Regions from separate parts of the Anaerobacillus alkaliphilus genome, predicted to be linked through region 4. Evidence: riboswitches for the same ligand, from Rfam matches in the RefSeq annotation. Region 4 holds a riboswitch; each other region holds the start of a gene.
The links. Region 4 has a riboswitch for S-adenosylmethionine ahead of DS745_RS00570 (methionine biosynthesis PLP-dependent protein). Riboswitches for the same ligand answer to the same signal wherever they lie in the genome.
Positions count from the first base shown of each region.

Region 1: linked by a shared signal. The riboswitch ahead of DS745_RS04210 (pyridoxal phosphate-dependent aminotransferase) and the one ahead of DS745_RS00570 (methionine biosynthesis PLP-dependent protein) in region 4 are both predicted to bind S-adenosylmethionine.
Region 2: linked by a shared signal. The riboswitch ahead of DS745_RS09905 (methionine ABC transporter ATP-binding protein) and the one ahead of DS745_RS00570 (methionine biosynthesis PLP-dependent protein) in region 4 are both predicted to bind S-adenosylmethionine.
Region 3: linked by a shared signal. The riboswitch ahead of metK (methionine adenosyltransferase) and the one ahead of DS745_RS00570 (methionine biosynthesis PLP-dependent protein) in region 4 are both predicted to bind S-adenosylmethionine.

Region 1 is NZ_QOUX01000001.1:742,670-750,424, forward strand. Features, by position in the region: gene DS745_RS04180 (NUDIX domain-containing protein) at 1-256, shown strand, start outside; gene DS745_RS04185 (HAD family hydrolase) at 304-1,137, shown strand; gene DS745_RS04190 (hypothetical protein) at 1,134-1,499, shown strand; gene DS745_RS04195 (class I SAM-dependent methyltransferase) at 1,786-2,970, shown strand; gene DS745_RS04200 (DUF421 domain-containing protein) at 3,166-3,831, shown strand; gene DS745_RS04205 (undecaprenyl-diphosphatase) at 3,856-4,365, shown strand; SAM riboswitch class I at 4,496-4,602, shown strand; gene DS745_RS04210 (pyridoxal phosphate-dependent aminotransferase) at 4,771-5,955, shown strand; gene DS745_RS04215 (iron-containing alcohol dehydrogenase family protein) at 5,952-7,052, shown strand; gene DS745_RS04220 (MetQ/NlpA family ABC transporter substrate-binding protein) at 7,049-7,755, shown strand, end outside.
Region 2 is NZ_QOUX01000032.1:207,019-214,773, forward strand. Features, by position in the region: gene DS745_RS09890 (YusG family protein) at 1-158, opposite strand, end outside; gene DS745_RS09895 (MFS transporter) at 323-1,606, shown strand; gene DS745_RS09900 (hypothetical protein) at 1,683-2,024, shown strand; SAM riboswitch class I at 2,124-2,235, shown strand; gene DS745_RS09905 (methionine ABC transporter ATP-binding protein) at 2,428-3,453, shown strand; gene DS745_RS09910 (methionine ABC transporter permease) at 3,446-4,114, shown strand; gene DS745_RS09915 (MetQ/NlpA family ABC transporter substrate-binding protein) at 4,184-5,041, shown strand; gene DS745_RS09920 (TetR/AcrR family transcriptional regulator) at 5,198-5,782, shown strand; gene DS745_RS09925 (carboxymuconolactone decarboxylase family protein) at 5,860-6,219, shown strand; gene DS745_RS09930 (phosphatase PAP2 family protein) at 6,443-7,117, shown strand; gene DS745_RS24900 (YuzK family famiily protein) at 7,324-7,479, shown strand.
Region 3 is NZ_QOUX01000046.1:1,036,956-1,044,710, reverse strand. Features, by position in the region: gene DS745_RS20260 (spore coat protein) at 1-305, shown strand, start outside; gene DS745_RS20255 (ABC transporter permease) at 353-1,159, opposite strand; gene DS745_RS20250 (ABC transporter ATP-binding protein) at 1,140-1,916, opposite strand; gene DS745_RS20245 (ABC transporter substrate-binding protein) at 2,005-3,003, opposite strand; gene pckA (phosphoenolpyruvate carboxykinase (ATP)) at 3,227-4,807, opposite strand; SAM riboswitch class I at 5,105-5,239, shown strand; gene metK (methionine adenosyltransferase) at 5,491-6,696, shown strand; gene glgB (1,4-alpha-glucan branching protein GlgB) at 7,044-7,755, shown strand, end outside.
Region 4 is NZ_QOUX01000001.1:99,417-107,171, reverse strand. Features, by position in the region: partial or broken gene DS745_RS00580 (bifunctional homocysteine S-methyltransferase/methylenetetrahydrofolate reductase) at 1-1,170, opposite strand, end outside; gene metC (cystathionine beta-lyase) at 1,204-2,361, opposite strand; gene DS745_RS00570 (methionine biosynthesis PLP-dependent protein) at 2,375-3,478, opposite strand; SAM riboswitch class I at 3,582-3,687, opposite strand; gene DS745_RS24820 (hypothetical protein) at 3,760-3,930, opposite strand; gene prsW (glutamic-type intramembrane protease PrsW) at 4,014-4,652, opposite strand; gene DS745_RS00560 (asparaginase) at 5,002-5,967, opposite strand; gene DS745_RS00555 (Glu/Leu/Phe/Val family dehydrogenase) at 6,114-7,379, opposite strand; gene DS745_RS00550 (D-alanine--D-alanine ligase family protein) at 7,587-7,755, opposite strand, start outside.

The DNA of each region.
Region 1 (7,755 bases), 640 kb from region 4:
TCTAGGTGAATGCTCGTACTTTTTGGAAGCCAAACAAGCCTACATCACTCGTCACTATTTTCATCTTACCATTGAAGAATGTTTAGATAGGTTTACTGTAGTGGTTCGTAGTCAGGACGAGGATAATGGTTGGATTTATCATTATCGTTGGACCGATCTACAAACGGATCATCCCCCGACACTTGGGGGGCATTTAGGAGGATGTTTACCAAAGTTGCTTGTTACTTTGGAGGAAAATGGTAAAATAAACATGTAAACGTAAAATAGTCCTCTAGGGAAATACTTAGCAAAGGTGTGACAGTAATGAGACTTTACATATCGGATTTAGACGGCACACTAGCCAATTCTGAAAAGGCGATCAGTTCAAGATCGCAACAAGTACTAAACGAACTTATTGATCAGGATATTCAATTTACGATTGCAACAGCTCGGTCCTATGCATCATTAAAGGATATTATTGAGCCACTCAAATTAAAGTTACCTCTAATTCTTTTTAACGGGGCTTTAATCTATGATCCTATCAAGAATAAAACAATTCTTTCTAATTTTTTATCGCGGGAGACTGCAAAGGAAATTATCCAATCTTACGAGGCTCATGGAGTTACACCAATTGTCTATATCATCAATGGAGATGGAGAAGATAAGGTCTTGTATAAAGGGGTTTTTAACAAGGGTGAAGACGATTACATGGGTGATCGGATAAAAAATCATGATGATAGGTTTATTCAAGTTGATAATTTTTATGATTATTTAGATGAGCAGATTGTCAGTATCAATGGCATTAATACTAATCTAACACTTGCGCCTGTGTATGAGAAACTAAAGCAAAACAAAGAGATTATCTGTCATTATGCTGAGGACATTTATTCGAAATATTATTGGCTAGAAATATTAGATAAAAATTGTACAAAAGGGCAGGCGGTTAAATATTTGAAAGAGTACTTGAATGCTAGCACGTTAGTGTGCTTCGGCGATCAGTTAAATGATCGGACGATGTTTGAGTGTGCCTGTGAAAGATATGCTGTTGCAAACGCTCATAGTGACATTAAATCACTCGCAACAGATATCCTCTTAAGTAACAATGAAGATGGTGTAGCTGAGTTTCTTTATGAGAGATATCGGAAGGTGAATTTGTGAAAAAATTGATCTTAGGAATTGTCATTTTTTTCATGCTTGTAAGTGGAATTATAGGACTCAGGTTCGGAAGTGCATTGTTCCAAGAAGAAAACACAACGGAGATATTGGCAGCTATTTTTAAACTAGAGTCCACGGATCATCCCTACAAACAAGTCTCTGTAAACTCAGAGTCGATCATGTTTGTGTCAAAAAATAACAATGGTAGCCAAGTAATCAAAGAGTTTATGGAAGTACGCGGCTGGGTTTTTCAAGAACAAATGGGTTCAGGTTACTTTTTTGAAAAAGATGAAGTTACTGTCGTTGTAGAAACAAGGTTGTTTACAGGGAATTACTTCCTTTGGAAGGTGCCAAGAGAATTTTAAACTAGAGTAGTAAATGTAGCGGTCACCAGAGCCGCTATTTTACTTAAAATCGGGTGATTTTCATTTTCGCGGACACCAGGGACGTTATTTGCCTGAAAACTATTATTTTATTAAGATTTTGCCCAAATAAGGTCCCCTGTGTCCGCGAAACTTCAAAATTTGCCTTTTTAACAAAATTAACGTCCTCTGTGTCCGGTTACTATATTTTGCAACAATTACTAGGAAAATTCCAGCTCATATCATGTTATGATGAGGCAAGACATTTTTAGTAGAGGGAGTTAGAAGAATGTTAACACAAACGACAGTCGGGCAAGCTGCAGAGTATTTTCAACTTCTTTCTTTAGAAGCTAGTTGTGATCAGCAAGAGTTCTGGGATTATTTAATTCTACACCACGATGAAAAAGCTTACGAGTTTCAGGAATTAGTTTCGACTGTTTCAAAGGAAAATCAACGGATCGTTTATCCAACGAAAAATCAGGATCTACAGTTTAGTCTTGATGTAGCTAAAATGTTAGCAGACTTTTATTTACACTATTGTACATGGGTTTCGGAGGCTTCGTATCACCCAAAACGAATTTTAGATATAGGCTGTGATAACGGAATTTTAACATGCTTCTATGCTTTTTTATATCCGGAGGCAGAAGTGGTTGGTATCGATAAAACGAAGGATGGAATTCGGATTGCTAGCGAATTAGCGACAAGACTAGGTTTGACAAATATTACGTTTCAGCAAATGGATTATCGTAACATTCGTCGATTATATCCTAGTGATTCCTTTGACATGATTACCTCAGTGCGAGTTTTTCATGAAATCATAGGTACTCTTCCAGTGCCATTATACTGGTCACTCGAGGAGTTTTTGAGAACATCTCCCTTGAGTTCAGATTATCGCTATCTAGAGATCATTGAAGAATTGTTAACCGAGGACGGAGTCTATCTATCAACAGAACGTTTAGAAAGTCCAGCAGCTTTAGGTCTATGGTCTAATATGCTAGAGGCGGTTGACCTTTCGATTGATTGGGAGAGTTCAAGCTTCATAGAATTTCATGAAACAGGCGTTCGCCAGAAAGCCCCTATTGTTGTAGCGACGCAGTCAAACAGGGGTAAACCCACAATGGAAGGCATAACGCAGCTCTATTTGAGAAATGTTGAAAATAAAGCTATTGGCTCCTTTTCAAGTGTCGCTGCAGAGCTTATGTTTCATCAGCAAGAACCAAAGCAATTCCAAACGGGACGGTTACTAAAATTCCATGATCACTGGTACCAAATTCGTTATGAAATATGGTCTACAGATACCGCTATCCTTGTGTATGGGTGTGGAAATATGGGGTATCGGAAACTAGAGATTCTGCCTCTAGCAGAAACTGAAAAAGCTTATTTGATAGTAGAGGAACTTTTCGGCCAATATTCAGAACAAGCAGCCGTAGGTTCATATACATCTCTAGAAGAGCGCGAGGAGTTAAGTGACTAAAATTTACAGCTACCTGCATAACGTAGGTAGTTTATTTTTGTTTTAGGGAAAAGCTCAGAAGGAGCATGGAAGAGTTTTTGATTTAGCTATCGACTTGTATAGATAACTATTTCACTCTATGCATAAAAAAAGAATTTATCAACAATCTAACATTAAAGTTAATCCAAAAATTGAATTCTTTAGAGGTTGAGAACAGTGGTAATAGAAACAACAAAATTGGTGGTGTTATTTCTTTTAGTCTTTACTGTCATGCGTCTTCTTGGTAAAACTTTACTGTCGCAATGGACAGCATACGATCTAGTCACTATTATATTTTTGTCTTATGCAGCCTTAGGCGCGGTAAAGATTAACAGCTTCTTCCATGCGGTGATTTGCATTATTAGCATAGGAACTTTGTATGTCATCATATCTAGATTAAGTTTGTTCCAAGCTTTAACGAATATTATTATTGGTGAACCCACCATTTTGATCAAGCATGGCACCATTATCCAAAAAAACCTAAAGAAAATTCGCTATTCTTTGGCTGAACTGCTTTCCATGATTCGCACTTTTGGTTATCCAGATATTAAGGATATCGAGTACGCTATTCTAGAACCAAATGGAAAAATTAGTGTAATTCCTATAAAGGAGTTACAACCGTTAACGGTTCAACATTGTCAAATCAACGTTGAATACACAGGACTGCCCTTGTCACTTATTATTGAGGGGAAAATTCAAAAAGGAAATTTGACCATAATTAACAAGGACGAAGCCTGGTTGGAAAAGCATATTGTTGAAAAGGGTTTTAAAGACATTAAGGAAATATATTATGCGTATATAAAGGATAATGAGGACTCGTTTACAATTCTTAATTATCAATAAATAGTTGAAATGGAGAAACGTCAAATGGATTACCAATTATTTAAAGCCATTAACCGACTAGCTGGTCGTAACTCAATGCTTGATAAATATATGATCGCAGTTTCAAAAAAGTATTATTTTTTATTGATTATTGTCTTAATTTACATATCATTGACAGGTTATATCGACAGAAAAGTTGTGAAGAAAGCTTTGGTGTCTTATTGCCTTTCAATATCAATAGCTTATGTATTGAATCAGTTTTTTTATAAACCACGACCATTTTTAGAACATCAGGTTAACTTACTCATTCCAGCAAAGAAAACGTCTTCTTTTCCAAGTAAGCACACGTTGTTTTTATTCGTGGTATCTTCTACACTTTTCTTCCATGACCGTATTGTAGGTTCATATCTATGGGGATTATCTGTACTAACTGGTATTTCTAGAGTGTGGCTTGGACATCACTATCCTTTTGACATTCTTGGTAGTGCAATCATTGGTAGTATGACGAGTAGTGTTGTAGAGAGATTAGAAAACGCTAAATTTTCTCTGAAATAAAAATTATCAAAAAAATATTTTCGTGTAATACCAACGATGTAAGCGGTGCCTAAAAAATATTCTTAAAAAACATTGTTGACATAGAGTGAATTTCTCTTTAATATGAGCTTATTCCAAAAATTAAATATAACTCTTATCAAGAGCGATTGAGGGACCAGGCCCGTTGAAATCCGGCAACCACCAGTAATTGGAAAGGTGCTACTTCCTGCAGAATGTGTTCATTCTGAAAGATAAGCTAATCTTATTAGGCCTCTTTCGGATGAAAGGGGCCTTTCTTAATTCGCTTTTGAAGGAAGTATAATGGCTCGGAGGGATGTTATGTTCTTAATCTTGACTAATCAGATAAGCTTACTAACATTTAAGGTTATAATCGCTCATGAGTAAGGAAGATTTAAGAGGTGTTTTATGAAACAGTTTCAACAATCAAAGACGTTGGGGAGCCTTCCAAAGCAGTTTTTTGCAAAGTTGGTTCAGAAGGTGGAGAAGGTAAAACAAGACCATGATGATGTGATTAATCTAGGTCAAGGAAATCCAGATCAACCGACACCTTTGCATATTGTTAAGGCACTTCAAGAGGCAGCCGCCAATCCTCTGTATCATAAGTATTCACCATTTCGTGGGTATGGCTTTCTCAAAGAAGCGGTCGCTACATATTACCAACGGGAGTATGATGTAGTTCTTGATCCCCACACAGAAGTGGCTGTGATGTTTGGTACGAAAACAGGATTGGTCGAAATCAGTCAATGCTTGTTAAACCAGGGAGATATCGCGTTAGTCCCAGATCCGGGTTATCCAGATTACTGGTCGGGTGTTGTCATGGCTGGTGGTGAAATGTCGTTTATGCCACTTTTGGAAGAAAACAAGTATTTGCCAGATTTTACGAAGATTACTGAAGAGACATTTGAGAAGGCCAAATTAATGTTTCTGAACTACCCCAATAATCCAACGGGTGCAGTTGCTACGAAAGAATTGTTTGAAGAAGCAATTATGCTTGGAGAAAAACATGACATTTGTATTGTTCATGACTTTGCTTACGGAGCGATTGGTTTTGATGAACAGAAACCATTGAGCTTTATGCAAGTGCCTGGAGCTAAAAATGTTGGTGTTGAGATGATGACTCTATCGAAAACCTATAATATGGCGGGCTGGCGAGTAGGGTTTGCAGTAGGGAACCCAAGTGTGATTGAGGCATTGAATTTAATTCAAGATCACTATTATTGTAGTGTGTTTGGTGGCATACAAGAAGCAGCTGCTACGGCATTACTAGAGTCGCAATCATGTGTGGATGAACTTGTTTCCCAATACGAGAGTCGTAGAAATGTCTTTATTGAAGCGCTCAGTGAAATTGGTTGGAAGGTTGAAGCACCTAAAGGTTCCTTCTTTGCTTGGTTACCTATACCACCAACGTATAGCTCAGAACAATTTGCTGATTTATTACTTGAAAAAGCTAGAGTGGTTGTTGCCCCTGGGAATGGCTTCGGACAATTTGGTGAGGGGTATGTGCGGGTTGGACTTTTGAGTGATGAAGATCAATTAAGAGAAGCTGCCCGTCGCATTGGTGAGTTAGAAATTGAATGGGGGAATGTATGATGCAAGCCATTCAAGTTCAAGCAGGCCCAAGTGTTTATCAGTGTGAAGAGGATGTTCTCTTAAGTCTAGAAGAAAAACTTCTTAAATATGGCTTTCGGAACGTTCTGGTTATCCACGGGGAAAAATCGTGGAAAGCAGTAGAACCTTATTTTCCAGCTTTCAAGGAGCTAGTAGCAACTTTTGTTCCCTACTCAGGTCATTGTTCAGAAAATGAGATTGACAGAGTTGCCGAACATCAGGCGGATGTCATAGTGGGAATTGGTGGAGGAACGGTGTTAGATCTTACGAAGGCTGTTGCTAATAAGATCGGCAAAGATGCTGTTCTCATACCAACACTTGCAGCAACTTGTGCGGCATGGACACCGCTAAGTGTAATCTACGACGATCAAGACCGTTTTGTCAGATTTGAAGTGTTTCCAAGGGCCAACTTGCTAGTTTTGATTGAACCTAGGGTACTTTTAACTTCTCCTCCTGAATACTTGAGGGCTGGGATTGCTGATACCTTAGCAAAGTGGTATGAAGCAAGAGCTCTTACGGAGCAATTGGAAACAAAGCGAGTGTCAATTGAATTAGCAGTGAATACCGCCAAGTTATGTAAGGATGTCCTTCTCGAACACGGTGCCGCAGCCATCGAGGCCTTAAATAAAGGTGTCAGCAATCATTCTTTTATCCAGGTGATTGAAACCAATATCCTGGCAGGTGGCTTAGTAGGAAGCTTGGGAGATCGTTATGGTCGAATTGCAGCCGCTCACTCGGTTCACAATGCGTTAACACAGTTTGAGGAAACCCATCATCTTTTACATGGTGAAAAGGTCGCATATGGCATACTTGTTCAATTAGCCCTTGAAAAAAGGGTGGATGAACTCGTCGAGTTACAACCTTATTATCATGAACTACAATTACCTTATCTTTTTACACACTTAAAACTTGATTTCGAGAGTCTTGAAACCAAGCAAAAAATTGCTGAATGGACATTAAAAAAAGGTGAATCCATTCATATGATGGGACAATATTTTACCGAAGAAGACATTATTTTAGCGTTAGAAACTGTAGAGGAAACTCTAAAAAAACTATTAAAAGGGAGATATTCAACATGAAAAAATTATTATTATCAGTAGTAGCATCTTTATCATTATTCGCTATGGCAGCTTGCGGTAGCTCTGACACAGCAGGCAAACCACTTTCTGAAAATCAATTAAAAATTGGGGTAACTGCTGGACCGCATGAGCAAATCATGGAAAAAGTAAAAGAAGTAGCAGCTGAAAAAGGTCTAGAAATTCAAATTGAAGTATTCACTGAGTATGTAATGCCAAATGTGGCACTTGCAGAAGGTGACCTTGATGTAAACAGCTTCCAACACAAACCATACTTAGACAACTTTAAGTCAGAGCGTAATCTTGATCTAATCGAAGTTGCAACAAACGTAAACTTCCCAATGGGAATTTACTCAATTGGCCTTGGAAATGTATCTGAGTTACAAGCAGGTGACAAAGTGGGTCTACCAAACGATCCGACAAACGGAGCGAGAGCATTAATCCTTTTTGAAGCTGCAGGATTAATTACGCTTAAAGAAGGCATTGGAGTAAAAGCAACAGTTAACGATATTGTGGAAAATCCATTAAACTTAAATTTCATTGAGTTAGAAGCGTCACAATTACCTCGTCAATTAGATGAATTAGCTGCAGCTGCAATTAACACAAACTTTGCAGTAGAACACGGTTTTGTACCAACTAGAGACTCTATTTTTATCGAGCCTAATGACTCTCCTTGGGTAAACGTAATTGCTGTTCGTACAGAAAA
Region 2 (7,755 bases), on a different contig from region 4:
TCATTTTTAAACTCAAAGCCTTCAGCCATTTCATAGTGATTCCCTTGATTCGTCAGGATGATCTGTCCAACTTTTCTTTCATCAAGGAAAAGACTCATTCGACTTCCTTCTTCTAGCTTGCCTTGGACTTTGCTTGTGATATCAATTTTCTTTTCCAATGGTTTCCCTCCTAGTCCCTTTTACTAATAGCGTACCCTAGATTTCTCGAATGTTTTAAGGTATTAAATGGGAGTAAAAAAATAGTTCAAAGTACTTTCAAATTTTCTGGAAATCGACTATTATATTTAGGGACGCGAAATATGTGCGAGAAGGAGTCAACCAAGTGGGCAAATTTTTCGGAGATTGGAATACCCAATATAAAGGCTACAACAGCAATGTACGATTATTCTTGCTGTCATCAATTTTGGGCCATATCGGTATGGGTATTTTCATGATCATCTATAATTATTATATTCGTGAGCTAGGTTTCGATGAACAAGTGAATGGTAAAGTGATTGCCATGACAGCTACAGCTCAAGCCATTATGCTTCTTCCAGCGGGGATTTTAAGTGATCGCATTGGAAGGAAAAAAGTGATTTTTATTGGAGGCTTGCTATCAGCGATTGTCTTCTTATCAAGGGCAATTTTTGTTGAAGAATCGCTCCTTTTAACAGCTGCTTTTCTAAGCGGTATTTTTATGGCATTCATTCAAGTATCAACAATTCCACTCCTAGCTGAGAATTCAAATGAAAAGCAAAGAGTGCATCTATTCAGCTTTAATTTTGCGATTATGATGGTCGCTAGTGTGATTGGGAATATGTTAGGCGGAAGTTTGAGTGATGGTCTCCAAACGTTTTTATCCTTGGATGGCGTTACAAGTATCCGAATAACATTAATCATTGGAGCTTTATTTTTCTTTTCCTCCCTCATTCCAATCGTGAAGATACGGGAGCGGAAAAAAACAGTTACTGAAGTGAAAGAACGAAAATCATATTTGCATCTTTTAAAAACCAATAAGGGTGTAAAAATTATCTTACTATTTGCTGTTGCTCAATTGATTATTGGCTTCGGTTCAGGCTTAGTAATTCCGTATTTAAATCTTTACTTCACGGACCGTTTTGAGGTTAGTAAGTCGCTAGTTGGGGTCATCTTATCATTAGGGCAAGCGATGACTGCAGTAGCGATGCTGATCGGCCCACTAGTCGTTTCTCGTTTTGGTGAAGTTCGGGCCGTAGTCATTCTACAGCTATCTTCAATTCCGTTTTTGCTACTGACAGCTTTTACAGAAAATTTGTTATTTGCTGTTTTAGGCTTTTTATTCCGCCAGGCATTAATGAATGCTGGAAACCCAATTCAAATGTCGCTAATGATGCGAAGTGTTGATGACTCGATGAAAGGGCTAGCTAACTCTGTTGGACAAATGGTGTTTAGCTTAGGTTGGGCAGTCATGGGACCAGTCTCAACGGGGATAGTTATGCTTTACGGTTCCTATTATGGATATGCATATGTATTTTCAATTACGGCCGCATTATATGTAATCGGCTCTGTTTACTTCTTCTTAGTATTTAGAAATGTTGATAAGCAAAAAGTAGAGGAAGTTTCAATTACTACGAAGCCTGCTGGGTAAAATTCGAATCACACAAGGATATTCACATTGCTGTAGCGAATACAGTCTATAGGAATCTCCTTGGGGGTATATAAAGATGAAACAAGTATTAGAGTTCTTTCAACGTAGATATAAAGACTCACATCACTTACACACTTTATTTAAGGAACGGCCGTTTACGATTGTATTTGAGGTTGAAACAGAACTTTATCCAGTCACAATTCAAGCAGAAACCATACAGCTTTTGAGACATACAAGTGAAGATGTAAAAATAGACGTTTTCATTCAAGGAAAAGAAGGTGCGCTTAGGAAACTTCTTCAGGGAGAGGAACGGCTACAATACTTGAAAAAGCTGGACGAAATTACTGTTCAAGGGACATACACATCTGTTTTAAAGGCAGAAACATTTTTGTACTTAAATTGCACTTCAAGCAGTTAAAAATTGCCAAAATAAATTTTTATAATAATAATTGACAGTATTTAAACACCCGTGGTAATATTTGATCTGTTGAAAAAATATTTGAAAATAATTTAATATCTCTTATCAAGAGAGGTGGAGGGACTGGCCCGATGAAACCCGGCAACCGCTAAGTGATTATACTTAGGACTGGTGCCAATTCCTGCAGAGCTTGGGCTTTGGAAGATGAGATGGATGAACCTATCTATTAAACCTTTCTGTGCTACTGTGCAGAAAGGTTTTTCTATATGTTAAGTGTCCGCCTGAAATGGAATTTCTAGTAGAAATGTCCACGAAAGGTGCCTGGCACCCTTGACATTTTAACGCGTTAATCTAAGTAAACCGATGTGAATAATACCTATAAAACAATAAAGGGGTGAACCTTGTGATAACATTAAGCTCGTTAAAGAAAGTGTTTCAAACGAAAGATGGTCAGGTAACAGCCGTTGACAATATTAACTTAACAATTAATAAAGGTGAGATCTATGGCATTATTGGTTATTCGGGTGCAGGCAAAAGTACGCTAATCCGAACACTTAACATGTTAGAGCGACCAACTTCAGGAACGGTAGAAGTTGCAGGCAAAAATTTATCTGCGCTTAGTAAAAAAGATTTAAGATTAGCTCGCCAAGAAATCAGCATGATCTTTCAACATTTCAATTTGCTTTGGTCAAGGACGGTTCGTGAAAATATATCCTTTCCCCTTGAAATTGCTGGTGTACCAAAAGAAAAACGAAAAGAGCGAGTAGAAGAATTAGTTAAGCTTGTTGGATTGGAAGGTAGAGGAGAGTCATATCCTTCCCAACTAAGTGGTGGTCAAAAGCAGCGTGTCGGTATTGCCAGAGCGTTAGCTAACAATCCGAAAGTATTATTGTGTGACGAAGCCACATCTGCGCTCGATCCAAAGACGACAGACTCAATTTTAGATCTTCTTGTTGATATTAATGAGAAATTTGGCCTAACAATCGTTTTAATTACACATGAAATGCATGTAATCCGAAAAATTTGTCACAGAGTTGCTGTGATGGAAAACGGGAAAGTCGTTGAGGAAGGACCTGTACTTGATGTGTTCCGTCAGCCTACGCAAGAAATGACAAAAGAATTTGTTAAGCAAGTTACAGAACCAGAAGAAACAAAAGAGACGGTGAAACATCTTCTAGAACAAACAAAGACTGGTAAGGTCGTTCAACTAACGTTTGTTGGTGGCGATGCGGAGAAACCGTTAATCTCGCAAATGATCCGTTCTTTCAATATTGATATTAATATACTACAAGGGAAGATTTCACAAACACAAAATGGGCCTTACGGTGCGTTGTTCGTTCATGTCGATGGCGAGGCGAGTGAAGTAGATCGTGCGATTCAATTTGTGAAAGATAAGCAAGTAAAGGTGGAGGTGATTGGTCATGATTAACGAGTTACTTCCTAATGTGAAATGGGATCTAGTTTGGGATGCCACGAAACAAACTTTATATATGACTTCCATATCAGTAGCAGTGACGTTGGTTTTAGGAATTATTTTAGGTTTGGTGCTTTACTTAACAGACAAAGGGAACCTTTGGGAAAATAAAATGATCCATGCATTAACAGCAGCAATCGTTAATGTTTTTAGATCAATTCCGTTTATCATCTTAATTATCTTATTAATCCCTGTCACGAAAGTTCTTGTTGGAACGATGCTAGGGGCTAAGGCAGCATTGCCAGCACTTATCATTGGTGCGGCACCATTTTATGCGAGAATGGTAGAAATTGCACTGAGAGAAATTGATAAGGGTGTAGTTGAAGCGGCTCAGTCAATGGGAGCAAATCATTTTCAAATCATCTATAAGGTTTTAATTCCAGAATCGCTCCCTGCGTTAATTTCCGGTATTACGGTTACTGCGATTGCGCTTGTATCTTTTACAGCTATGGCAGGTGTCGTGGGAGCTGGTGGACTTGGTGACTTAGCATTCCTCGATGGGTTTCAACGTAGTCGTAACGATGTAACATTTGTAGCAACAATCGTAATTTTACTGATCGTCTTTGTCCTTCAATCGATAGGGGACTTTTTCAAACACGCAACAGACAAACGTTAATGAATTTCTTTTCTCATTTGGGAAAGAAGTAAACTATAAAAAAACAAAAGAAAAGGGGTACTATATAACATGAAAAAGTTAGCAGGAATTTTAAGTGCAGCATTTCTATCACTTGCATTAGTTGCTTGTGGTACAGCAGAAGAACAACCAGCTGAGCAAACACAAACAGCAGGGGAAGCAACAGGAGAAGTTGTAAAATTAGTAATCGGTGCATCAAATGTGCCACACGCTGAAGTTCTAGAGGCAGCGGCGCCAATTTTACTAGAAGAGGGAATTGAGATTGAAGTTGTACGTTTCCAAGATTATGTGTTACCAAACCAAGCGTTAGCAGGCAATGAGTTAGATGCAAACTATTTCCAACACATTCCTTATTTAACAAGACAAAACGAAGAGCATGGGTATGGTTTTGTGAATGCTGGTGGAATTCACATTGAACCAATCGGTGTTTACTCACAAAAGTGGGGTAGTCTAGAAGAGCTTCCAGAAGGTGCAGAAATTCTTATGAGTAGTGCTGTGCCGGACCATGGTCGTATCTTAGCAATGTTAGAAGAAAAGGGATTAGTTACGTTAGCTGAAGGTGTAGGAATTAATGCTACGCTAGAAGATATCATTGAAAATCCAAAGAACTTTAAGTTTAGTGCGCGTTTTGAAGCTTCATTATTACCCACAGCTTACTTAAACGGCGAAGGTGATGCAGTATTAATTAACTCAAATTTTGCACTAGGTGCTGGTATTTCTCCTGGTAAAGACTCAATCGCGCTTGAGTCAGCAGATGTAACAAACCCTTACGTGAACGTAATTGCAGTCCGCGCTGGTGATGAAAATCGTCCTGAAATTCAAAAGTTAGTTGAAGTGTTACAATCAGAAGTGATCCGTAATTTCATCTTAGAAAATTGGGGCGGCGACGTAGTACCTGCTTCTAAATAATAAGGAACAAAAAGCGAGGAAGTTAACCAATATGGCTAACTTCCTTTTTCTTAATTACGGCAGTTTAGTGAAGATTTCCTAGTTTACCTTGCAAGTGAATTTCTATAATTTACAATTAACAAGAGACATACTTTACATTGGAAGGAAGTTTTCTTGATGCCAGAGGAAACAAGACGGAGGATTTTGGAAGCTGCGATGAGTTTAATGAGTATAAAAGGTTATACTGCGACAACCACAAAGGAAATAGCTCAAGTAGCAGGAATTGCAGAGATAACTTTATTCAGAAAGTATCATTCCAAACAAGAAATACTCGATAATTTAATTGAAACCTACACATCTTCGTTTAAACATAGATTATTTTCAGATAATGCTTTGGTCTATGACCTTGAAATAGATCTTGCTAACGTAAGTAGAATATATCAAACCTTCATGGAAGAAAACCAAAGAATTGTTCTATTAGCTTACAAGGAAAGTGGTATTCATGATGAGATTTCTGAACGGCTAACGGCAAATCCTAGGCTTATGAAAGAATATCTCGTTGGGTATCTAGAGGAAATGAAAAGAAGGGAAGAAATAAACAATCTAGACATTGATCTAACTGTTATGAGCTTTATGTGGATGAATTTAGGTTACTTTTCTTCAAAATTTATTTCAGTTAAAAAAGTGGCGATTGTTCCATTAGATACCTTTATTGAACATAGTGTAAAAGTTTTTGCAAAAGGGTTAAAAAATCCCAACTAATGCATTCATAAATCACATCCTGGAAACTCATACTATCATTGTTAACTAACCGAAAGGGGTAATTGATGATGGATGAAATGATGAATACTGGTTCGTATGAAGAGATCCTTCACGACTATAAGTTGGGTTTAGGCCATTTCACAGAAAAAATGCCGCATATCGCAAGAAAGTTTAATGCTTTTACGGAAGCTTGTTTTGAGGAAGGGAAGTTATCTCAAAAAGAAAAGCAATTAATCGCCTTAGGAATAAGTGTTTATTCTCAGGATGAATATTGTATTATTTATCATACAAAAGGCTGTATTGACCAAGGTTGTACTGAGGAAGAGATTTGGGAAGCTATTGGTGTAACAGGGGCGTTTGGTGGAGGCGCTGCAATAAGCCAAGCGGTAACGCTAGTACAAGATTGTATGGAAGAATTTAGTCAATCGATTAATTAAATTACGTTGCAAGAGAATTGGCTCAAGTTTAGCTAATTCTCTTTTTTTATCCTAATACTTTTAAATGTTCTTATTGACATTGTAAAAAAAAGGGAGTAAGATAGTCTCTGTCAACTAACTGTATTACTACTCATAGTACACGCAATACAATTTTTGCAGAAACTGTAACCTTTACCTAGGCTCGAACGTCAATAAAATATATCAAACATAAAGGAGTATTAGTATGTTTAAAAAGCTAGTTACAAATCATTTTCCACTTTTATATTTACTATCCATCCCTTTGTTACACACAATTTATGATTACTTAAATAAGAACCATACAGAAGCAACAAATATTATGACAACCATCGATAAACAAATTCCTTTTATACCTGAATTTATTATTCCATATATCGGTTGGTATTTTTTTATGTTTTTTTACTTAATCTATTTCTATCAAAAAGATAGAAAAATATATTACGAGAGTTTAATTGCTACAAATGTGGGGATGGTCGTATGTTATCTGTTTTATTTCTTTTTCCAAACAACCTTTCCAAGACCAGTGGTAACAGGAAATGAGTTCCATATTAATTTAGTCCGATTTATCTATTCCAATGATCAGCCTTATAATTGTTTTCCGAGTATTCATGTTCTTACAACGTTTATCATCATGTACGGAATGTACCGAAGTGAGATTCATAGTTTTTTTAATCGATATTTTGTCTACGTCTTTGGCTTATTAATCATATTATCAACAGTCTTTGTTAAGCAACACTCTATTTTGGACGGTATTGCCTCTATAATCCTAGTGATCTCGAGTTTTGCAATTATTAGTAGGTTAGAATTGGCATCATTACTAATAATGAAGGAAAAAGTTTTAAAGCCAGCTTTGTACTATAAACAACACTCACATCACTAATAACCTTGAAATAGCTAGGAAAAGTGAGGGATTTTCCACATCTTATCGTTGAGAACGTGAGATCGCTGCTAAGGGAAACAGAGTCAACTATATAGCGCTAGAGACCTTTTGTTCAGATAAAGTGGTTATGTTACGATAAGACCGTAGTAAAAATGAGAAAGGGTTGATTTATTATCCATCAAATCGAGGTAGACCATACGAATGAAATGGAAAAAGCAATGCGCCAATCACATGGAATAGGTTATGCTGATTACAATCGAAAATTAGAAAATCGTCTCCGTGTTGAAAGAAGGCGAGAACAAGACCATAAAGAGTCAATGCAAATGGTATCGAATATTAGAATGAATATGAAACATTTATAGATACGAAAAGTATGCCAGAGCAGATTTCTGGCATACTTTTTATGTTCTTCTATACATGGGTATTTTTTTAGAGTTATTACAATTGATAGGAGTTTTCAATTAGAAATTTTCTTCATGAAATTGGTTAAAAACTCTAGACTTTTCTCAATTAATGCTTGATAATTGATTATTAGTTGGGGTTATCTAATTGAGAATTAAAAGTTCAACTCAAACTAGAGTGACATATATTTCAAACCGTGTACATGTTTTTAGGGGCAATAAGCAAACTAGGGATTG
Region 3 (7,755 bases), on a different contig from region 4:
TTATGAACTCTTGTGATGTCAAGGTAAGTACAACAGATACAAAAGCTGCGGTATCATTACAAGCATCATTACAAGCGGCAATCGCCTTAATCATCACGATATCAATTGCCGATAGTTCACAAGCAGAAAAAATTACTCAAGACCTATTACAATCAACAAAAATTAAACAAGAATCTATTCAAAAGGTTGTCATTGATAATTCACAAGGGGTAAACGTTACAACAACAGACACACAAGTTGCATTAAACATTCAACTTTTATTACAACTTTTATTAGCATTAATTGTAAGGCTAGACATTTTATAATGATGCTAAAAAGAACCGTACTAGAATTTTTCTAGTACGGTTCTATCTTATTTGAGCATTTGTTTTGTTAATTTTCGTTCTAGTAGCTCAACGCCTTGATACATTAATGTTGCTAATACTGCAATCACTAACAGGCTTAAGATTACTAAGTTAAAGTTAAAGACTTGGAAACCATAAATAATCATATAGCCTAAACCTTGCTTTGATACTAAGAATTCTCCAACAATAACCCCTACCCATGAGAGACCTACATTAACCTTTAATGTAGAAATAATTGTCGGTACAGTCGCAGGTAAGATAACTGATTTAAAAGACTGTTGCTTTGTAGCACCAAATGTTTGGACAACCTTTAGGTAATTCTCATCGACTCCTTTAAAGGCATTGTAGACGACGAGTGTCGTGATTATTACTGAGATTAATGCTCCCATTGCAATAATAGATAAATAGCCTGGTCCAAGACCAACAATTAAAATTGGGCCTAGGGCAATCTTAGGCATGGAGTTTAGAACAACTAAATAGGGGTCTAGAACTCTTGATAAAAATGGTGACCACCATAGAGTTGCGGCAATAAGTGTTCCAATAACAGTTCCCAGTATAAACCCAGCAATCGTTTCAAAAAGGGTAACTGATGTATGGATGAGTAATGACCCATCCTGTACTTTTTCGAGAAATAAGTTCCATACCCTCGATGGCATGCTAAATAGAAGTGGATCAACCCAACGCATCCTAGCAGCAAGCTCCCAAGTAAAGAAAAATAATAAAAGGATTGTAAGTTGTGTAAACCTTATTTTAACCCCTTCTACCCGTTTTTTGTATTTATACTGTTCGTGTAGACTAGAGATGTTGTTCTTCAAGACTCTCCAACTCCTTCCATATTCGTTGAAAGAGCTTGTTATAATCCTGATGGTTTCTAGCTTGAAAAGGTGATAAGAGTCTTAATGTCTCGGGAACAACAAACGTATTGGATATTTTTCCTGGGCGTGATGATAACAGCACAATTCGATCTGACATGGCAATTGCTTCGCCAATATCATGGGTAACTAATATAGCTGTTTTTTCTTGTTCTTTAATTGTATATGAGACTAGATCTTCAAGCTTTAATTTTGTTTGATAGTCTAAGGCAGAAAATGGTTCATCTAATAATAAAAGTTTAGGTTCAGTGGCTAATATTCGAACTAGGGCAACACGTTGGCGCATTCCCCCGGATAACTGACTAGGATAATCATTTTTCTTATCTAAAAGCCCCATCTTTTCTAGTAATGATAACGCAAAATTTTTAGAGTTATCATTATATTTCTTCATTGTTTTTAAACCAATAGTAATGTTTTGTTCAATGGTTAACCAAGGGAATAAATAATCTTGCTGCAACATATATCCAGTTTTCGGTGATGGTCGCAAGATTTGCTGCCCCTCAATATTAATCTCTCCGTTCGTAGGTTGAAGCAAGCCTGCAATCAGAGACAATAACGTTGTTTTACCACAACCGCTTGGTCCGATTAAAGAGATGAATTCACCTGGTTCTACAGAGAGTGAAATATCTTTGAGGGCGGTTGTTGCAGCTTCTTGTGAAAAAAATGTTTTGTTAACATTTTTAATCCTGACAATCGACATTGCAAAAAACCTCCCCTTTCGACTGAGTGAAGAGGAGGCTAGTATAAAACGTATCAAATTTTACACTAACCACTCTTCTGAACTATGTTTACTTCGTTACTTTATCTGCAATATCAGTATTGACTAAGTCCTGATAATTAACGTGCATTGGCAATTCTCCAGCTTGATCCATAATGATATGAAGGTTTTCCCAGGCCTCTTCTTTAATTCTAGGAGAAGTGGCATAAGAACCCTGTGATTTATAATTTTCAACAACACTTTTTATGACTTCCATATCTGTATCACTAAAAAATGGTTGAATAGATTTTGCAATCTCTTCTGTTGAACTAGACTGAACCCATTGTTGAGCTTTATATAAGGCTCTTGTAAAGCGCTCAAGCACATCACCATTTTTTTCAATATAACTCTGTTTTGCCATAAAGCCTGTGTAAGGGACGGTTCCAGACTCAGCACCAAAGGAAGCAACGATGTGGCCTAATCCTTCAAGTTCAAATTGTGTTGCTGTTGGCTCAAACAACTGGACAAACTGACCAGTTCCAGATGCAAAAGCACTTGGGATATTTCCAAAATCGATATTTTGAATGAGATTTAAGTCGTTCTGAGGGTTAATTCCATGTTTTCTTAATACATGCTCACCAACCATCTGTGGCATACCGCCTTTTCTTTGACCAAGGAACGTACTTCCTCTCAACATATCCCAATCAAAATTTTCAATAGGTTCTCTAGATACTAGAAATGTGCCATCTGTTTGTGTTAAGGCTGCAAAGTTAATAGGGGGGTCATTTGCCCCTTGTGCATATACATAGATAGAGGTTTCAGCTCCAACTAGAGCCACATCTGCACCATTAGCCAAAAGGGTAGTCATAGTCGTGTCTCCACCCCATGTAGTAGTTAAGTCAATTTCGATGCCTTCTTCCTCAAAGAAGCCCTCCGAAATAGCTACATATTGTGGTGCGTAAAATATTGATCTTGTAACTTCAGCTACTCGAATGGTGTCTGTTTCTTTTGAGGACGAACAACCAACAAATAGTAGTGCAGCTAAAGACGTCATTAAACTTAAAAAAATCACCTTACTAAAACCTTTCATGTAAACTCCTCCTGATAAAACGAATAGATAATCTTGTGATGTGATAGTCTATGTTCATTCGCCTAGATGTGTGTGTAAGTTCCATAAAAAATTTGGGCTTCAGAGGAAGGTTCTAGATTTATAGAGAAATAAAAAAACGCTTAGAATTAATGAACTGCACCTCCAATTGTTAGTTGTGTCTAACAATGGGGGTGCAGTTCATAACTAAGCGTTTAAACTATAATTAGAATTTTGGCCCTGCATTACGAATGATATCAGAAACCTTATCAAACTTCATGAAGTTTTCTTGGAACTTCGACGCAAGTTCTTTAGCTTTATTATCATATGCTTCTTTATCTTCCCATGTTTCTTTTGGTTGAAGTACTTCATCTGGTACTCCAGGGCATCTTGTAGGAATGTGTAAGCCAAAAATTGAATCAACGACTGTTTCCACTGAATGAAGTTCTCCTAGTAAAGCTGCCTGAACCATCGCGCGAGTATAAGTTAAATTCATACGTTTGCCGACGCCATATTGGCCACCAGACCAGCCCGTGTTAACTAGAAAAACTTGAACATCATGTTGATTGATTTTTTCCCCTAGCATCTCTGCATATCGGTACGCAGGTAGTGGTAAGAATGGTGCTCCAAAACATGTTGAGAATGTTGCTTCTGGGCTTGTTACTCCACGCTCTGTTCCCGCTAATTTACTCGTATACCCAGACAGGAAGTGATACATTGCCTGTTCTTTCGTTAACTTGCTTATTGGAGGTAATACTCCAAATGCGTCTGCAGTTAAGAAAATAATCGTGTTCGGATGACCTGCAACACTTGGAATGACACAGTTTGGTATCAACTCAATTGGATAGGCAGCACGAGTATTTTCAGTTAGAGTTGTATCGTTGTAGTCTGGTGTTCGGTTTTCATCTAACATAACGTTCTCGAGTACAGAGCCAAAACGAATTGCATTAAAGATTTCAGGCTCTTTTTCCTCAGTAAGGTTAATACATTTTGCGTAGCAACCACCTTCAATATTGAAGACACCCGTGTGCGACCAGCCGTGCTCATCGTCTCCAATTAGGTGACGACTTGGATCAGCAGATAAAGTTGTTTTTCCAGTTCCAGAAAGCCCGAAGAATAAGGCAACATCACCTTCATCACCAACATTAGCTGAACAGTGCATAGATAGCACATTTCGCTCAGGTAATATATAATTCATAATTGAGAAGATTGATTTTTTAATTTCTCCTGCATATTCAGTACCTCCAATTAGGACAGTACGTTTTTCAAATGATACAATAATAAATGTCTCAGATTTCGTACCATCTAGATTTGGATCCGCTTTAAAACCAGGAGCTGAGATTACAGTAAATTCAGCTTCATGTGTAAGTAACTCTTCTGCATTTGGACGAATAAATAATTGACGAGCAAAAAGATTATGCCAAGCATACTCGTTCACTACTCGGATCGGAAGTCGATAACCAATATCAGCTCCAGCAAAATTTTTAGAAACAAAAACCTCATCTTTAGTTTCTAAGTATGCAAGGACCTTTTTATATAAGTTTTCAAAGACTTCTTTACTAATTGGTTGGTTTACAGACCCCCAATTAATTTTCTCTTTAATAGACGTTTCTTCAACGATATATTTATCCTGTGGTGAACGACCAGTATATTTACCAGTAGTTGCACGTAGGGCACCAGTAGATGTTAGAATTCCTTCTTTTCTTTCAAGAGCTCTTTCTACTAATTGAGAAACGGGTAAGTCATGGCTAATATTACTGCCTTTTAAAAGCTTATCTAGTTCTGTTTCATAGCTAAGTGTACTCATTCGCACCAAAACCCTTCCTACATAAAATTTTTTTATCATCTATTTTTCTAATATATGCAGTAAAATGTACTTTGTTATGGATTAGTATAACACATTAAAACGAATAGTCTATACTAATTGATGTTTTTCTCAGGACAATTTTTGTAGGTTATGATTTATAACAGTATATAGATAGCATTCAAAACTGTATGGTTTTTGGAGTTCTGTTGTTAGGGAAAATTCGACAAATTCAGGCAAATTTTCTAAAAACGGTTGACATTAAATAACCAGTGCGATATGATATGTCCCGAACGGATACTCTTATCCCGAGTCGGTGGAGGGACAGGCCCGAAGAAACCCGGCAACCAACACTTATAGTGTAAGCTTACAGTTTACATATCATATTAGTGAAAAGGTGCTAACCTGCAAGGCTACGGCTTTGATCGATAAGAGGGCGAAAGGCGGATAATCAAAACCTTTTCCTCTAGATTTGGAAAAGGTTTTTTTCATATGGGGCTATATAGAACGATTTTAGCCTAGTTCTTAGTGTAAACATTTTTTGAATGGTTAAGCTAAGTTTACTAACGAAATGATTTGTTCTTTCAAAAACTAAAATTCTGTTTGACTAATTAGTCAATAGGGAAAATGAGTACCGTATCAAAAGATAGCATATCCTATAGAGGATAAAGGAGGTACAATTTATTATGACAGAAAAGAAAACTCGTCGTTTATTCACATCAGAATCAGTTACCGAAGGTCATCCGGATAAAATTTGTGACCAAATCTCTGACTCAATTCTTGATGCTATTTTAGCTAGTGATCCTAATGCGCGTGTTGCATGTGAAACATCAGTAACAACAGGATTAGTACTTGTAGCTGGAGAAATCACAACGTCTACATATGTTGACATTCCAAAGATTGTCCGTGAAACAGTTCGTGAGATTGGCTACACTCGTGCGAAGTATGGTTTTGATTCTGAAACTTGTGCGGTGTTAACTTCTATTGATGAGCAATCACCTGATATTGCACAAGGTGTTGACCAAGCTCTTGAAGCTCGTGAAGGATTGATGTCCGATGCTGAGATCGATGCAATCGGTGCTGGTGACCAAGGTTTAATGTTTGGGTACGCAAATAATGAAACTCCAGAATTAATGCCATTACCTATTTCACTTGCTCACAAACTTGCTCGCCGTTTAACAGAGGTACGTAAAGAAGAAATTCTACCTTACTTACGTCCAGATGGAAAAACACAAGTAACAGTAGAGTATGATGAAAACAATCAACCAGTTCGTATTGATACAATTGTTATCTCTACTCAACATCACCCAGAGGTTGCATTAGAGCAAATTCAACGTAACTTAAAAGAGTATGTAATCAAGCCTGTTGTTCCAGCACACTTAATTGATGAAGAAACGAAATACTTTATTAATCCAACAGGTCGTTTCGTAATTGGGGGACCTCAAGGAGATGCTGGTTTAACTGGTCGTAAGATTATCGTTGATACGTATGGTGGTTATGCTCGTCACGGAGGCGGTGCATTCTCAGGTAAGGATCCTACAAAAGTTGACCGTTCTGCAGCTTATGCAGCTCGTTATGTTGCGAAAAACATTGTTGCAGCTGGCCTAGCTGACCGTTGTGAAGTTCAACTTGCCTATGCGATCGGTGTGGCTCAACCAGTTTCGATTTCGATTGACACATTTGGTACAGGGAAAGTGACTGAAGAGGTATTAGTTGAAGTTGTTCGTTCTAACTTTGACCTTCGTCCGGCTGGTATCATTAAAATGCTTGATCTTCGTCGTCCGATTTATAAGCAAACTGCGGCTTATGGTCACTTTGGACGTACTGATGTTGAACTTCCATGGGAGTTTACAGATAAAGCCGAAGCATTAAAAGCACAAGCTCTAAAATAAATATATGATTAAAGTGATCTTTTTCCTTTGGGAAAAGATCACTTTTTTTTGTTGAAAGCATTTTATGAATAATTTCTTATAATTGTCACAATTGGAATGTTAGATTTTGTCGTTACTGCGTAAGCGTTTACCGTTGCCGTTATAAAAAGAATTTTTTCTAAGGTTTTGTAAAAATGAATAATTATTCACAATTCTTTGTAGGATTTTGTCACAAGAAAAATATGAATTTTCACTATTTTTGGTATTAATATAGAGGTATTAGTTTTTTTGTAATAGAAATTTATTAATAGTGAAAATTTAGAAGATTTAGTAATTTAATATAGTAAAGTTAGGAAAGGAAGGGACTTGTGGGAACTACTCCAATCATAAGTGATCATGATCTATATTTATTTCATCAGGGAAACCTATTTCAAAGTTATACAGTTATGGGGGCACATCTCCTTAACGAAAAAGGGAAAAGTGGAGTTCGTTTCACGATGTGGGCACCAAATGCAGAAAATGTTAGTGTTGTAGGAAATTTCAATAGCTGGAATGGAACATTACATGAAATGAATCGAGTGAGTGAGAACGGTATCTGGTCACTATTTATTCCTGGATTAAAGGATGGAGATTTGTACAAGTATGAAATACATACTGAGAAAGGGGATATACTTCGAAAAGCAGATCCCTATGCTTTTTTCTCTGAAGTTAGACCAAATACTGCCTCTAAAGTGACATCCCTAAGCGGTTACAAATGGAATGATCAGAGTTGGTATAAACGCAAGCAACAACAAAATATATATGAGGAACCACTCTTAATCTACGAAGTACATCTAGGATCTTGGAAGCTACATGAAAATGGGGAATTCTATACATATCGCGAACTTGCCCATGAACTTGTGGATTACGTAAAGGAGTTGGGATATACACATATAGAGATTTTGCCTGTGTCAGAACATCCTTTTGATAAATCATGGGGCTATCAGTTAACAGGTTATTTTTCAGTAACAAGTCGCTACGGCACACCTGACGATTTTAAATATTTCATCGATTGTTGTCATCAGAAAGGGATTGGTGTCC
Region 4 (7,755 bases):
CGATCTCGGCATGTAATGTGAACTAGGGGTCTAACGTTATGTTCTTTTTTTATAATCGAAGCTAACGAAAGATTACATATTCTAGGCGATGCTAAAGAATTATCAGCTAACGTAACAGCGTCAACGCCCGCTTCATGTAATTTACTCGCTCCTTCAATAAAAACGTCACTATTCAGTTTTTTAGGAGGATCGAGTTCTACAATGACTGATTTTTGTCTTGAAGCAATATTTGGCAAAGATTCTTGTTGCTGTACATGATGAATTACGATTTGATGTTTCTTCTTTGCTTTCACCTGTTTTTCTTTAATTGGCTCAAGATCTTTTACCACCTGAGCTGCTGCTCTTATATGATCTGGTGTCGTTCCACAACAACCACCAATTAGTCGTACTCCTTCTTTAACAAATGCTTTTGCGCTTTCACCAAAATAGTGAGGATTTGTTTGATAAACCAGTCTTCCATCAATATAATCTGGCAGACTCGCATTAGGATACGCAGATAAAAACGCCTTGTTTAATAGTGGGACCTCTTCAAAGGATTTAAGCATGTGGTACGGGCCCATTCTGCAATTCATTCCGACAACATCTGCTCCTAAATCTTCTAACGCTACTAAAACTTCTCTTAACGGTAAACCACCGTGCAAAACTCCGACTTCGTCTAAAGAAACATTGGTAATAATAGGTAAATTTGTCTTATTTCTTGCAATGTTTAGACAAGCTGCCAACTCTTCATAATCATAAAATGTCTCTAGCAATAGTCCATCAATCTCCCCCCTCGAGAAGGGTAAACATCTGCTCTTCAAAGCTAGAAACAATTTCATCTAGGGATTGTGCTCGTTTTTGAAAGCCTCTAATTCCTCCAAGTGTACCTAGCACAAAAGTATTCGATTTAGCAGCTGATTGCATTGCACATTTTACAGCAGCTTGATTTATTGAGGACACTTCATTCTCTAAACCATATCGTGATAATTTTAGTTTATTGGCTGCATAAGTGTTAGTTTGTATGATTTGTGAACCTGCTGCAATATAGGCTTCGTGTACTTCCTGGACTTTTGCAGGATCAGTCACATTTAATTCCTCAAAACAACGATCTAGTCCTTTTAAATATAGAAACGTTCCAATTGCACCATCACCAATTAGCGTTCTTGTTTTTAGTTCCTGTAATAAACTCATCTGCCTCTTCCCTTCACAAAGACTAGAACGCTATCAATCTTTTAGCGTACGCAACGCTTGTTCGAAGTCTTCAATAAGATCATTTACATCCTCTAAGCCTACTGAGAGTCTTAGTAAACCGTCACTAATACCACGTTTCAGCCTTTCTTCCTCAGGCATTGAACCGTGCGACATCGTGGCTGGATAGGATAGGATTGTTTCCACTGCTCCTAAGCTTACTGCAAAAACTGGAAGCTTTACGTTCTCCACAAATTTTTTCGCTTGGAACCTTGATGGAAATTCAAATGATAATACTGCACCATGACTTTTCGATTGTTGCTCTTGAATGTTCTTTCCAGGGTGATTTTCAAGGCCTGGATAATAAACTGCTTTCACTTCTTCTCTAGTTTGTAACCATTTTGCGATTGTCATAGCTGACTGTGAACTAGCATTCATTCGTACTTGTAATGTTTTTATCCCACGTAAAACGATCCAACTATCCTGCACACCTAAGATAGATCCAAAGGCGTTATGTAAAAAGGCTAAACGTCTACCAATCTCTACGTCTTTCACAACTGCAAGACCAGCCATAACGTCACTGTGACCTCCTAAAAATTTCGTAGCACTATGGAGCACAACATCAACACCTAAGTCTAGAGGTCTCTGAAATACAGGTGTTAAAAACGTATTATCACAAAACGTTAAACAGTTGTGAGTCTTAGCTATTGCTACTATTTTTTTTATATCCGTTATTTTCAAGGTTGGATTTGACGGTGTTTCAATATATACTAATTTTGTATTTGGATTGATATGTTTTTCTACCTCTTCATGGTTTGTCATATCCACAAACGTATGTTCAATCCCATACTTTTCTAAAACCTCCGTAACAAAGCGATACGTCCCTCCGTAAACATCCTCAGTAATTACAATATGATCACCTTTTGACAGCAACATAAATGCTGTTGATATTGCTGCCATTCCAGAAGGAAAGGCAAATCCTCTCGTTCCCCCTTCTAGGTCTGCAATGACATCCTCAAGTGCTTTACGTGTAGGATTAGAACCTCTTGCATATTCATAATCACCGAAGCTATCAAAAGAGTATTGATGAAAAGTAGAAGAATGATGAATGGGTACACTCACCGCTCCTGTTTCTTGATGTACTTTATGGCTATTGTGCAATAATTTGGTCTGTATATGATATTGTTCTGACAAACTTAGACCCTCCTTAGGCTAAACTCTCAAATCCTTGTTGTAAATCATCTATTAGATCTTCTTTATTTTCAATTCCTACTGAAAATCTTAAAAGCCTCTTACATACCCCGTACTTTTCTCGAAGTTCCTCAGGAATGTCAGCATGCGTTTGTGTAGTCGGATAGGTCATTAGACTTTCAACTCCACCTAGGCTTTCTGCAAACGTAATCAGTTTAAAACTTTGTAAGAGTGGATTTATCCACTGTTCCTTTTTTATTCTAAAAGACAACATCCCACCACGACCAGGATATAAAACGTCTGTTACAAATGGATGATCAGTTAAGTATTTGACAATTACTTTGGCATTCTCTTCATGTTTCTCCATCCTTAACGCTAATGTTTTCATACCACGGATTAGCAGCCAAGAATCAAAGGGAGATAGTGTTGCCCCCATCCCATTCTGAAAAAAACCAACTCTTTGACAAAGTTCCTCGCCTTTAACAACTATTAATCCTGCGAGTACATCATTATGTCCACCTAAATACTTCGTGGCACTGTGAATGACAATGTCAGCCCCTTCTTCGATCGGCCTTTGTATATATGGTGTATAAAAGGTATTGTCAACAATCAAATACAGTTGATGCTTTTTAGCAAGATTGCTAACTTCACTTATACTCATTTCCTGCATTAATGGGTTTGTTGGTGTCTCAATAAAAATTGCTTGAGTACGCTCATTAATAAGAGTTTCTAATTGATCGTAACTAGCACCGTCCCAATACTGGAAGGTTATCCCCCAATTGCTCCACCCTTGTTGAAATAGCCGATAGGTACCACCGTACAAATCTCGGCAAACAATAATCTCATCTCCCTGTTTAAAAATAGACATCACCGTTTGAATCGCTGCCATTCCTGAACTACAGGCAAAACCACGATCTCCTCCTTCTAAAAGAGCAATTCCCTCTTCTAAGATTTGTCTAGTTGGATTTCCTGTTCTACTATAGTCATATCCCGTCGATTGACCTATTCCTTCATGCCGATAAGCTGTTGAAAAGTATACCGGAGGATTAATCGTGCCCGTTTGAGTTTCACTTCGGTTCCCTAGCTGTACCATCTTTGTTTCTAAATGCTTATAATCCATTCTCTCTCCCCCATATACGTTATCGCTTTAAACCATTAAAAATAAATCTAAAATAAAAGACCTCTTCCTAAATAAGAAGAAGTCGCTGATGACAGTTTACCTCTTCTCATCTTCCAAGCTAAAAATCACTTGATGGATTTAGCACCTGACCAAACGGCTGGTTGCTGAGACTTCACAGGGCCACTTCCCTCCATCTCTCTCGATAAGAATTATACGAATTTTTAATTATTATATTGATTATTACGGTACACTATTTTTCAGTTAATTGCAATAATTTTTTCTTACTCCGATTTTGCATCTATCTGTAACGTATGCTCATTCCCACAAACACATCGCTTAAAGCCAGTTTCATAATGTCCTTCCTTATTCAATCTTCCTCGTAATATAAATTTCTCACCACAATCATGACATCTTACTGTTACTTTGTACCTTTGCTTTAATTCTGACAACATTTACACCTCATGACATATCTGTTTTTACTATTTATACCCATTTTTCATTCATTTCTATCAAAAGATGATAAGTTTTTTAGCAATTACCTATTTGCTAACTTCACTTTCCTTAAACCCAGCCACCATAGAAAGATCATAAATGGTAGCATAATGAACCCCCAATAGCGTTGAACATAAAGGATATAGTCATAAATTCCATGTAGGAACCAAGGTATGGTAAACGAATAAATTAAGAACTTTTTCTCATTAATTTTTTCAGTAAATTTGGCTTTTCCTAAATAGTAACCCATGATTACACCAAAAAGGGCATGACTGGAAGCTGGTAGGAGAGCACGCATGAGTGCTTGATCAACACCATAAACAAGTAAATAAAGCCCATTCTCGACTGTCGCAAACCCTAAGGAAACACTAACTCCGTAAACAATTCCATCGTAGTGTTGATTGAAATGCGCATGCTTATAAACAGTGTAAAATAGGATAAACCATTTAAAAAATTCCTCCAATAAAGAAGCGGACAAAAAAGCTTGAGCAAAAGGTTTAAGTAATAAGCCTTCTTCTTGAAAGGCATATTGGATAACAACGACTGGGAATACGATTAATGAACCGAATATAAAGCTACGTACAACCATACTAATTGGTTCTGAGTTATATTTGTCTTTTAAGTAAAAAAAGCAAAGTAAAGCTATACTGGGAGCCAAACTTGCAAAAACAATACTCACCATTATTTTTCTATTTCCTCTCTTTTTTTCTTATCTAATCGTATCATGTTTCCTTTTAGTTTGATAAGTAATTTGTAAATTTTTCTATATTCCTATTTTCCTCTCGCTGATTTAAAAAGGCTCTTTTCGTAAACATTGTGGTTTTTTCATCCTAAAATAATTGGAAAAATACCCTAGATGAAGATATCAGCCAATAAATTATGTAAGAAAAGAGCAGTACTTACTAAATTAGTAGTAAACTCTTAGTAATTTGTGTAAAAATCCGACTTTTGGGATTTTTACGAAAGCAACAAACTTTGCGAAAACAGCCTTTAAAAAAGACATAGAGATATACTCTCTATGTCTGAATTATTTACTCAAATTTTTCTTTGATGGTTTCATTCGCTAATAAAAGTACAATCAATTTAATACGAGCTTTTTTACTATCGAGATCGCCACCTAATATTACTCCCGATTTAAATAAATCATAGGCGCTACCTAAGTATTCATAAGTCGTGTGAACGTATCCTTCTTCGCTAGCAGTTGTAATAACAATATGTATCCCTTTGTTTATTGCTTCAATGATTGCATCCATCATTAATGGGGAAACTTGACCTCTACCTGTACCTTCTAATACAATTCCATTCACATTTGCAGAAATAGAGGCTTTAATAAATTTGTCATCAGCATTTAGATAGCATTTAATAAGATCTACTGTTGGCACTTTCTTACCATCGTTTATCGTGTAGACTTCTCGTTTTGTCGGTCTCTGATATAAGTAAACTTTATCATTATCAATAATTCCTAAATAGCCAAATCCAAAAGCATTAAACCCTTGAATATTTGAAGCATGCTCTTTTTTGACATATTTAGCAGCGAAAATTCGCTCGTTAAAGACAACAACTGTACCGACACCTTTTAGCTGTATGTCACAAGCAGTGTAGATCGCATGACGTAAGTTTATATAAGAATCACTACCAATTTCATCAGGAGACCGCTGTGAGCCCGTAACCACCACAGGGCGTTCATCACTAATGACCAAATCCAAGAAATAGGCTGTTTCCTCTAACGTATCTGTTCCGTGTGTTACAACAATTCCATCAATATCATTACTTTGGTAGATATTTTCTATTTCCACCTTCAATGCAAGTAGATCCTCTATCGTGATATGCATGCTAGGCTTTTGAAGAATTGAAACAATTTCTACTTCAATATCATTTGGGATCCCACAAATTTTTGCTAGTTCATTCCCAGTTAGTTCACCTGCAACAAGTCTTCCTTCTTTATTCGGCTTACTAGCAATTGTTCCGCCAGTAGTTAATAAGACAACTTTTTTCATTCTGCACAACCTCTTTATAAAAGTTTTGAGCTTTTTTCCATGATCAATTATAGCAAACAGAGAAAATTAGGTAAAACGTATCATACAAAACCATACAAAAGCGAGACTACAATTAACAGCAGTCTCGCCTATTATTCCAAAAAATATTATATCCAACCTCTGAAACGTGAAGCTTCTGCCATTTTACGTACACCGACCATATAGGCTGCTAAACGCATATCCACCTTACGTGTTTCAGAAAGACGGCATACATTTTCAAATGATGTAACCATGACCTTTTCTAATTTTGTTTCAATTTCTTCCTCTGACCAATAAAATCCTTGATTATTTTGAACCCATTCAAAATAAGACACAGTAACCCCACCAGCACTAGCTAACACATCTGGTACGAGAAGAATCCCACGCTCTGTTAAGACTTTTGTTGCTTCAATCGTAGTCGGCCCGTTCGCAGCTTCTACAACAATTTTCGCTTTGATATTATGTACATTCTCTGCTGTAATTTGATTTTCAATAGCTGCAGGTACCAAAATATCACAGTCTAATTCTAAAAGTTCTTTATTTGTAATTGTATCCTTAAACAATTTCGTTACCGTACCAAAGCTATCACGACGATCGAGTAAGTATTCAATATCTAAACCTTCTGGATTATGCAGAGCACCATAAGCATCTGAAATTCCAATTACTTTTGCTCCGGCATCATGCATAAATTTTGCTAAGAAGCTTCCTGCATTTCCAAACCCTTGGATAACTACACGAGCTCCTTCAAGGGAGATACCCTTCTTTTTAGCTGCCTCACGAATACAAATTGTAACACCTTTTGCAGTTGCAGTTTCTCTACCATGCGAGCCACCTAACACAATCGGCTTACCAGTAATAAATCCTGGTGAATCAAATTCTTTAATTCTACTATATTCATCCATCATCCAGGCCATTATTTGGGAATTTGTAAAGACATCTGGAGCAGGAATATCCTTTGTTGGTCCGACAATTTGGCTAATAGCTCGTACATATCCACGACTTAAACGCTCTAATTCTCTAAATGACATTTCTCGTGGATCACAAATAATTCCACCTTTTCCTCCACCATAAGGTAAATCTACGATACCAGCTTTTAAACTCATCCAAATCGACAAAGCTTTCACTTCTTTTTCAGAAACGTTCGGATGGAAACGTACTCCACCTTTTGTTGGTCCCACTGCATCATTATGCTGGGCACGATAACCTGTAAATATTTTAATCGAATCGTCATCCATACGGACAGGAATCCTAACAGTTAATAGACGTAAAGGTTCGCGCATCAGCTCATATACTTCATCTGAATAACCTAGTTTATCAAGAGCTAATTTAATTATCGTTTGTGTTGATTTTAATACATCTGTAGACTCATGACTTTGATTTGTGTCGCTTCCCATGATTTTCACCTCTAAATATTTTCTCTATCTATGTTTTTTATATATGAAAGCACTTACATGTATACTATAATGAATTGCAACCATTTTTTCCACTAAACTTTTCACATTTCCGAAAAATATTTTTATCCATTTTCTATTTACTTTTCTGGATTATTTGATCCAAGAAAAAAGGGTAACCCTACTAAGTAGATAGTTACCCTCTCTTACCTACTTTTGTAAAGAAAGCTGCACTAACTTCTCAATCATATCATCATAAGATAACCCTATCTCTCTAGCTGCATCAGGATAAAGGCTAGTAGGTGTCATTCCTGGTAAAGTATTAACTTCTAATATCACTGGCGCAGTACCATCTGAAGGAACGATAAAATCAACGCGA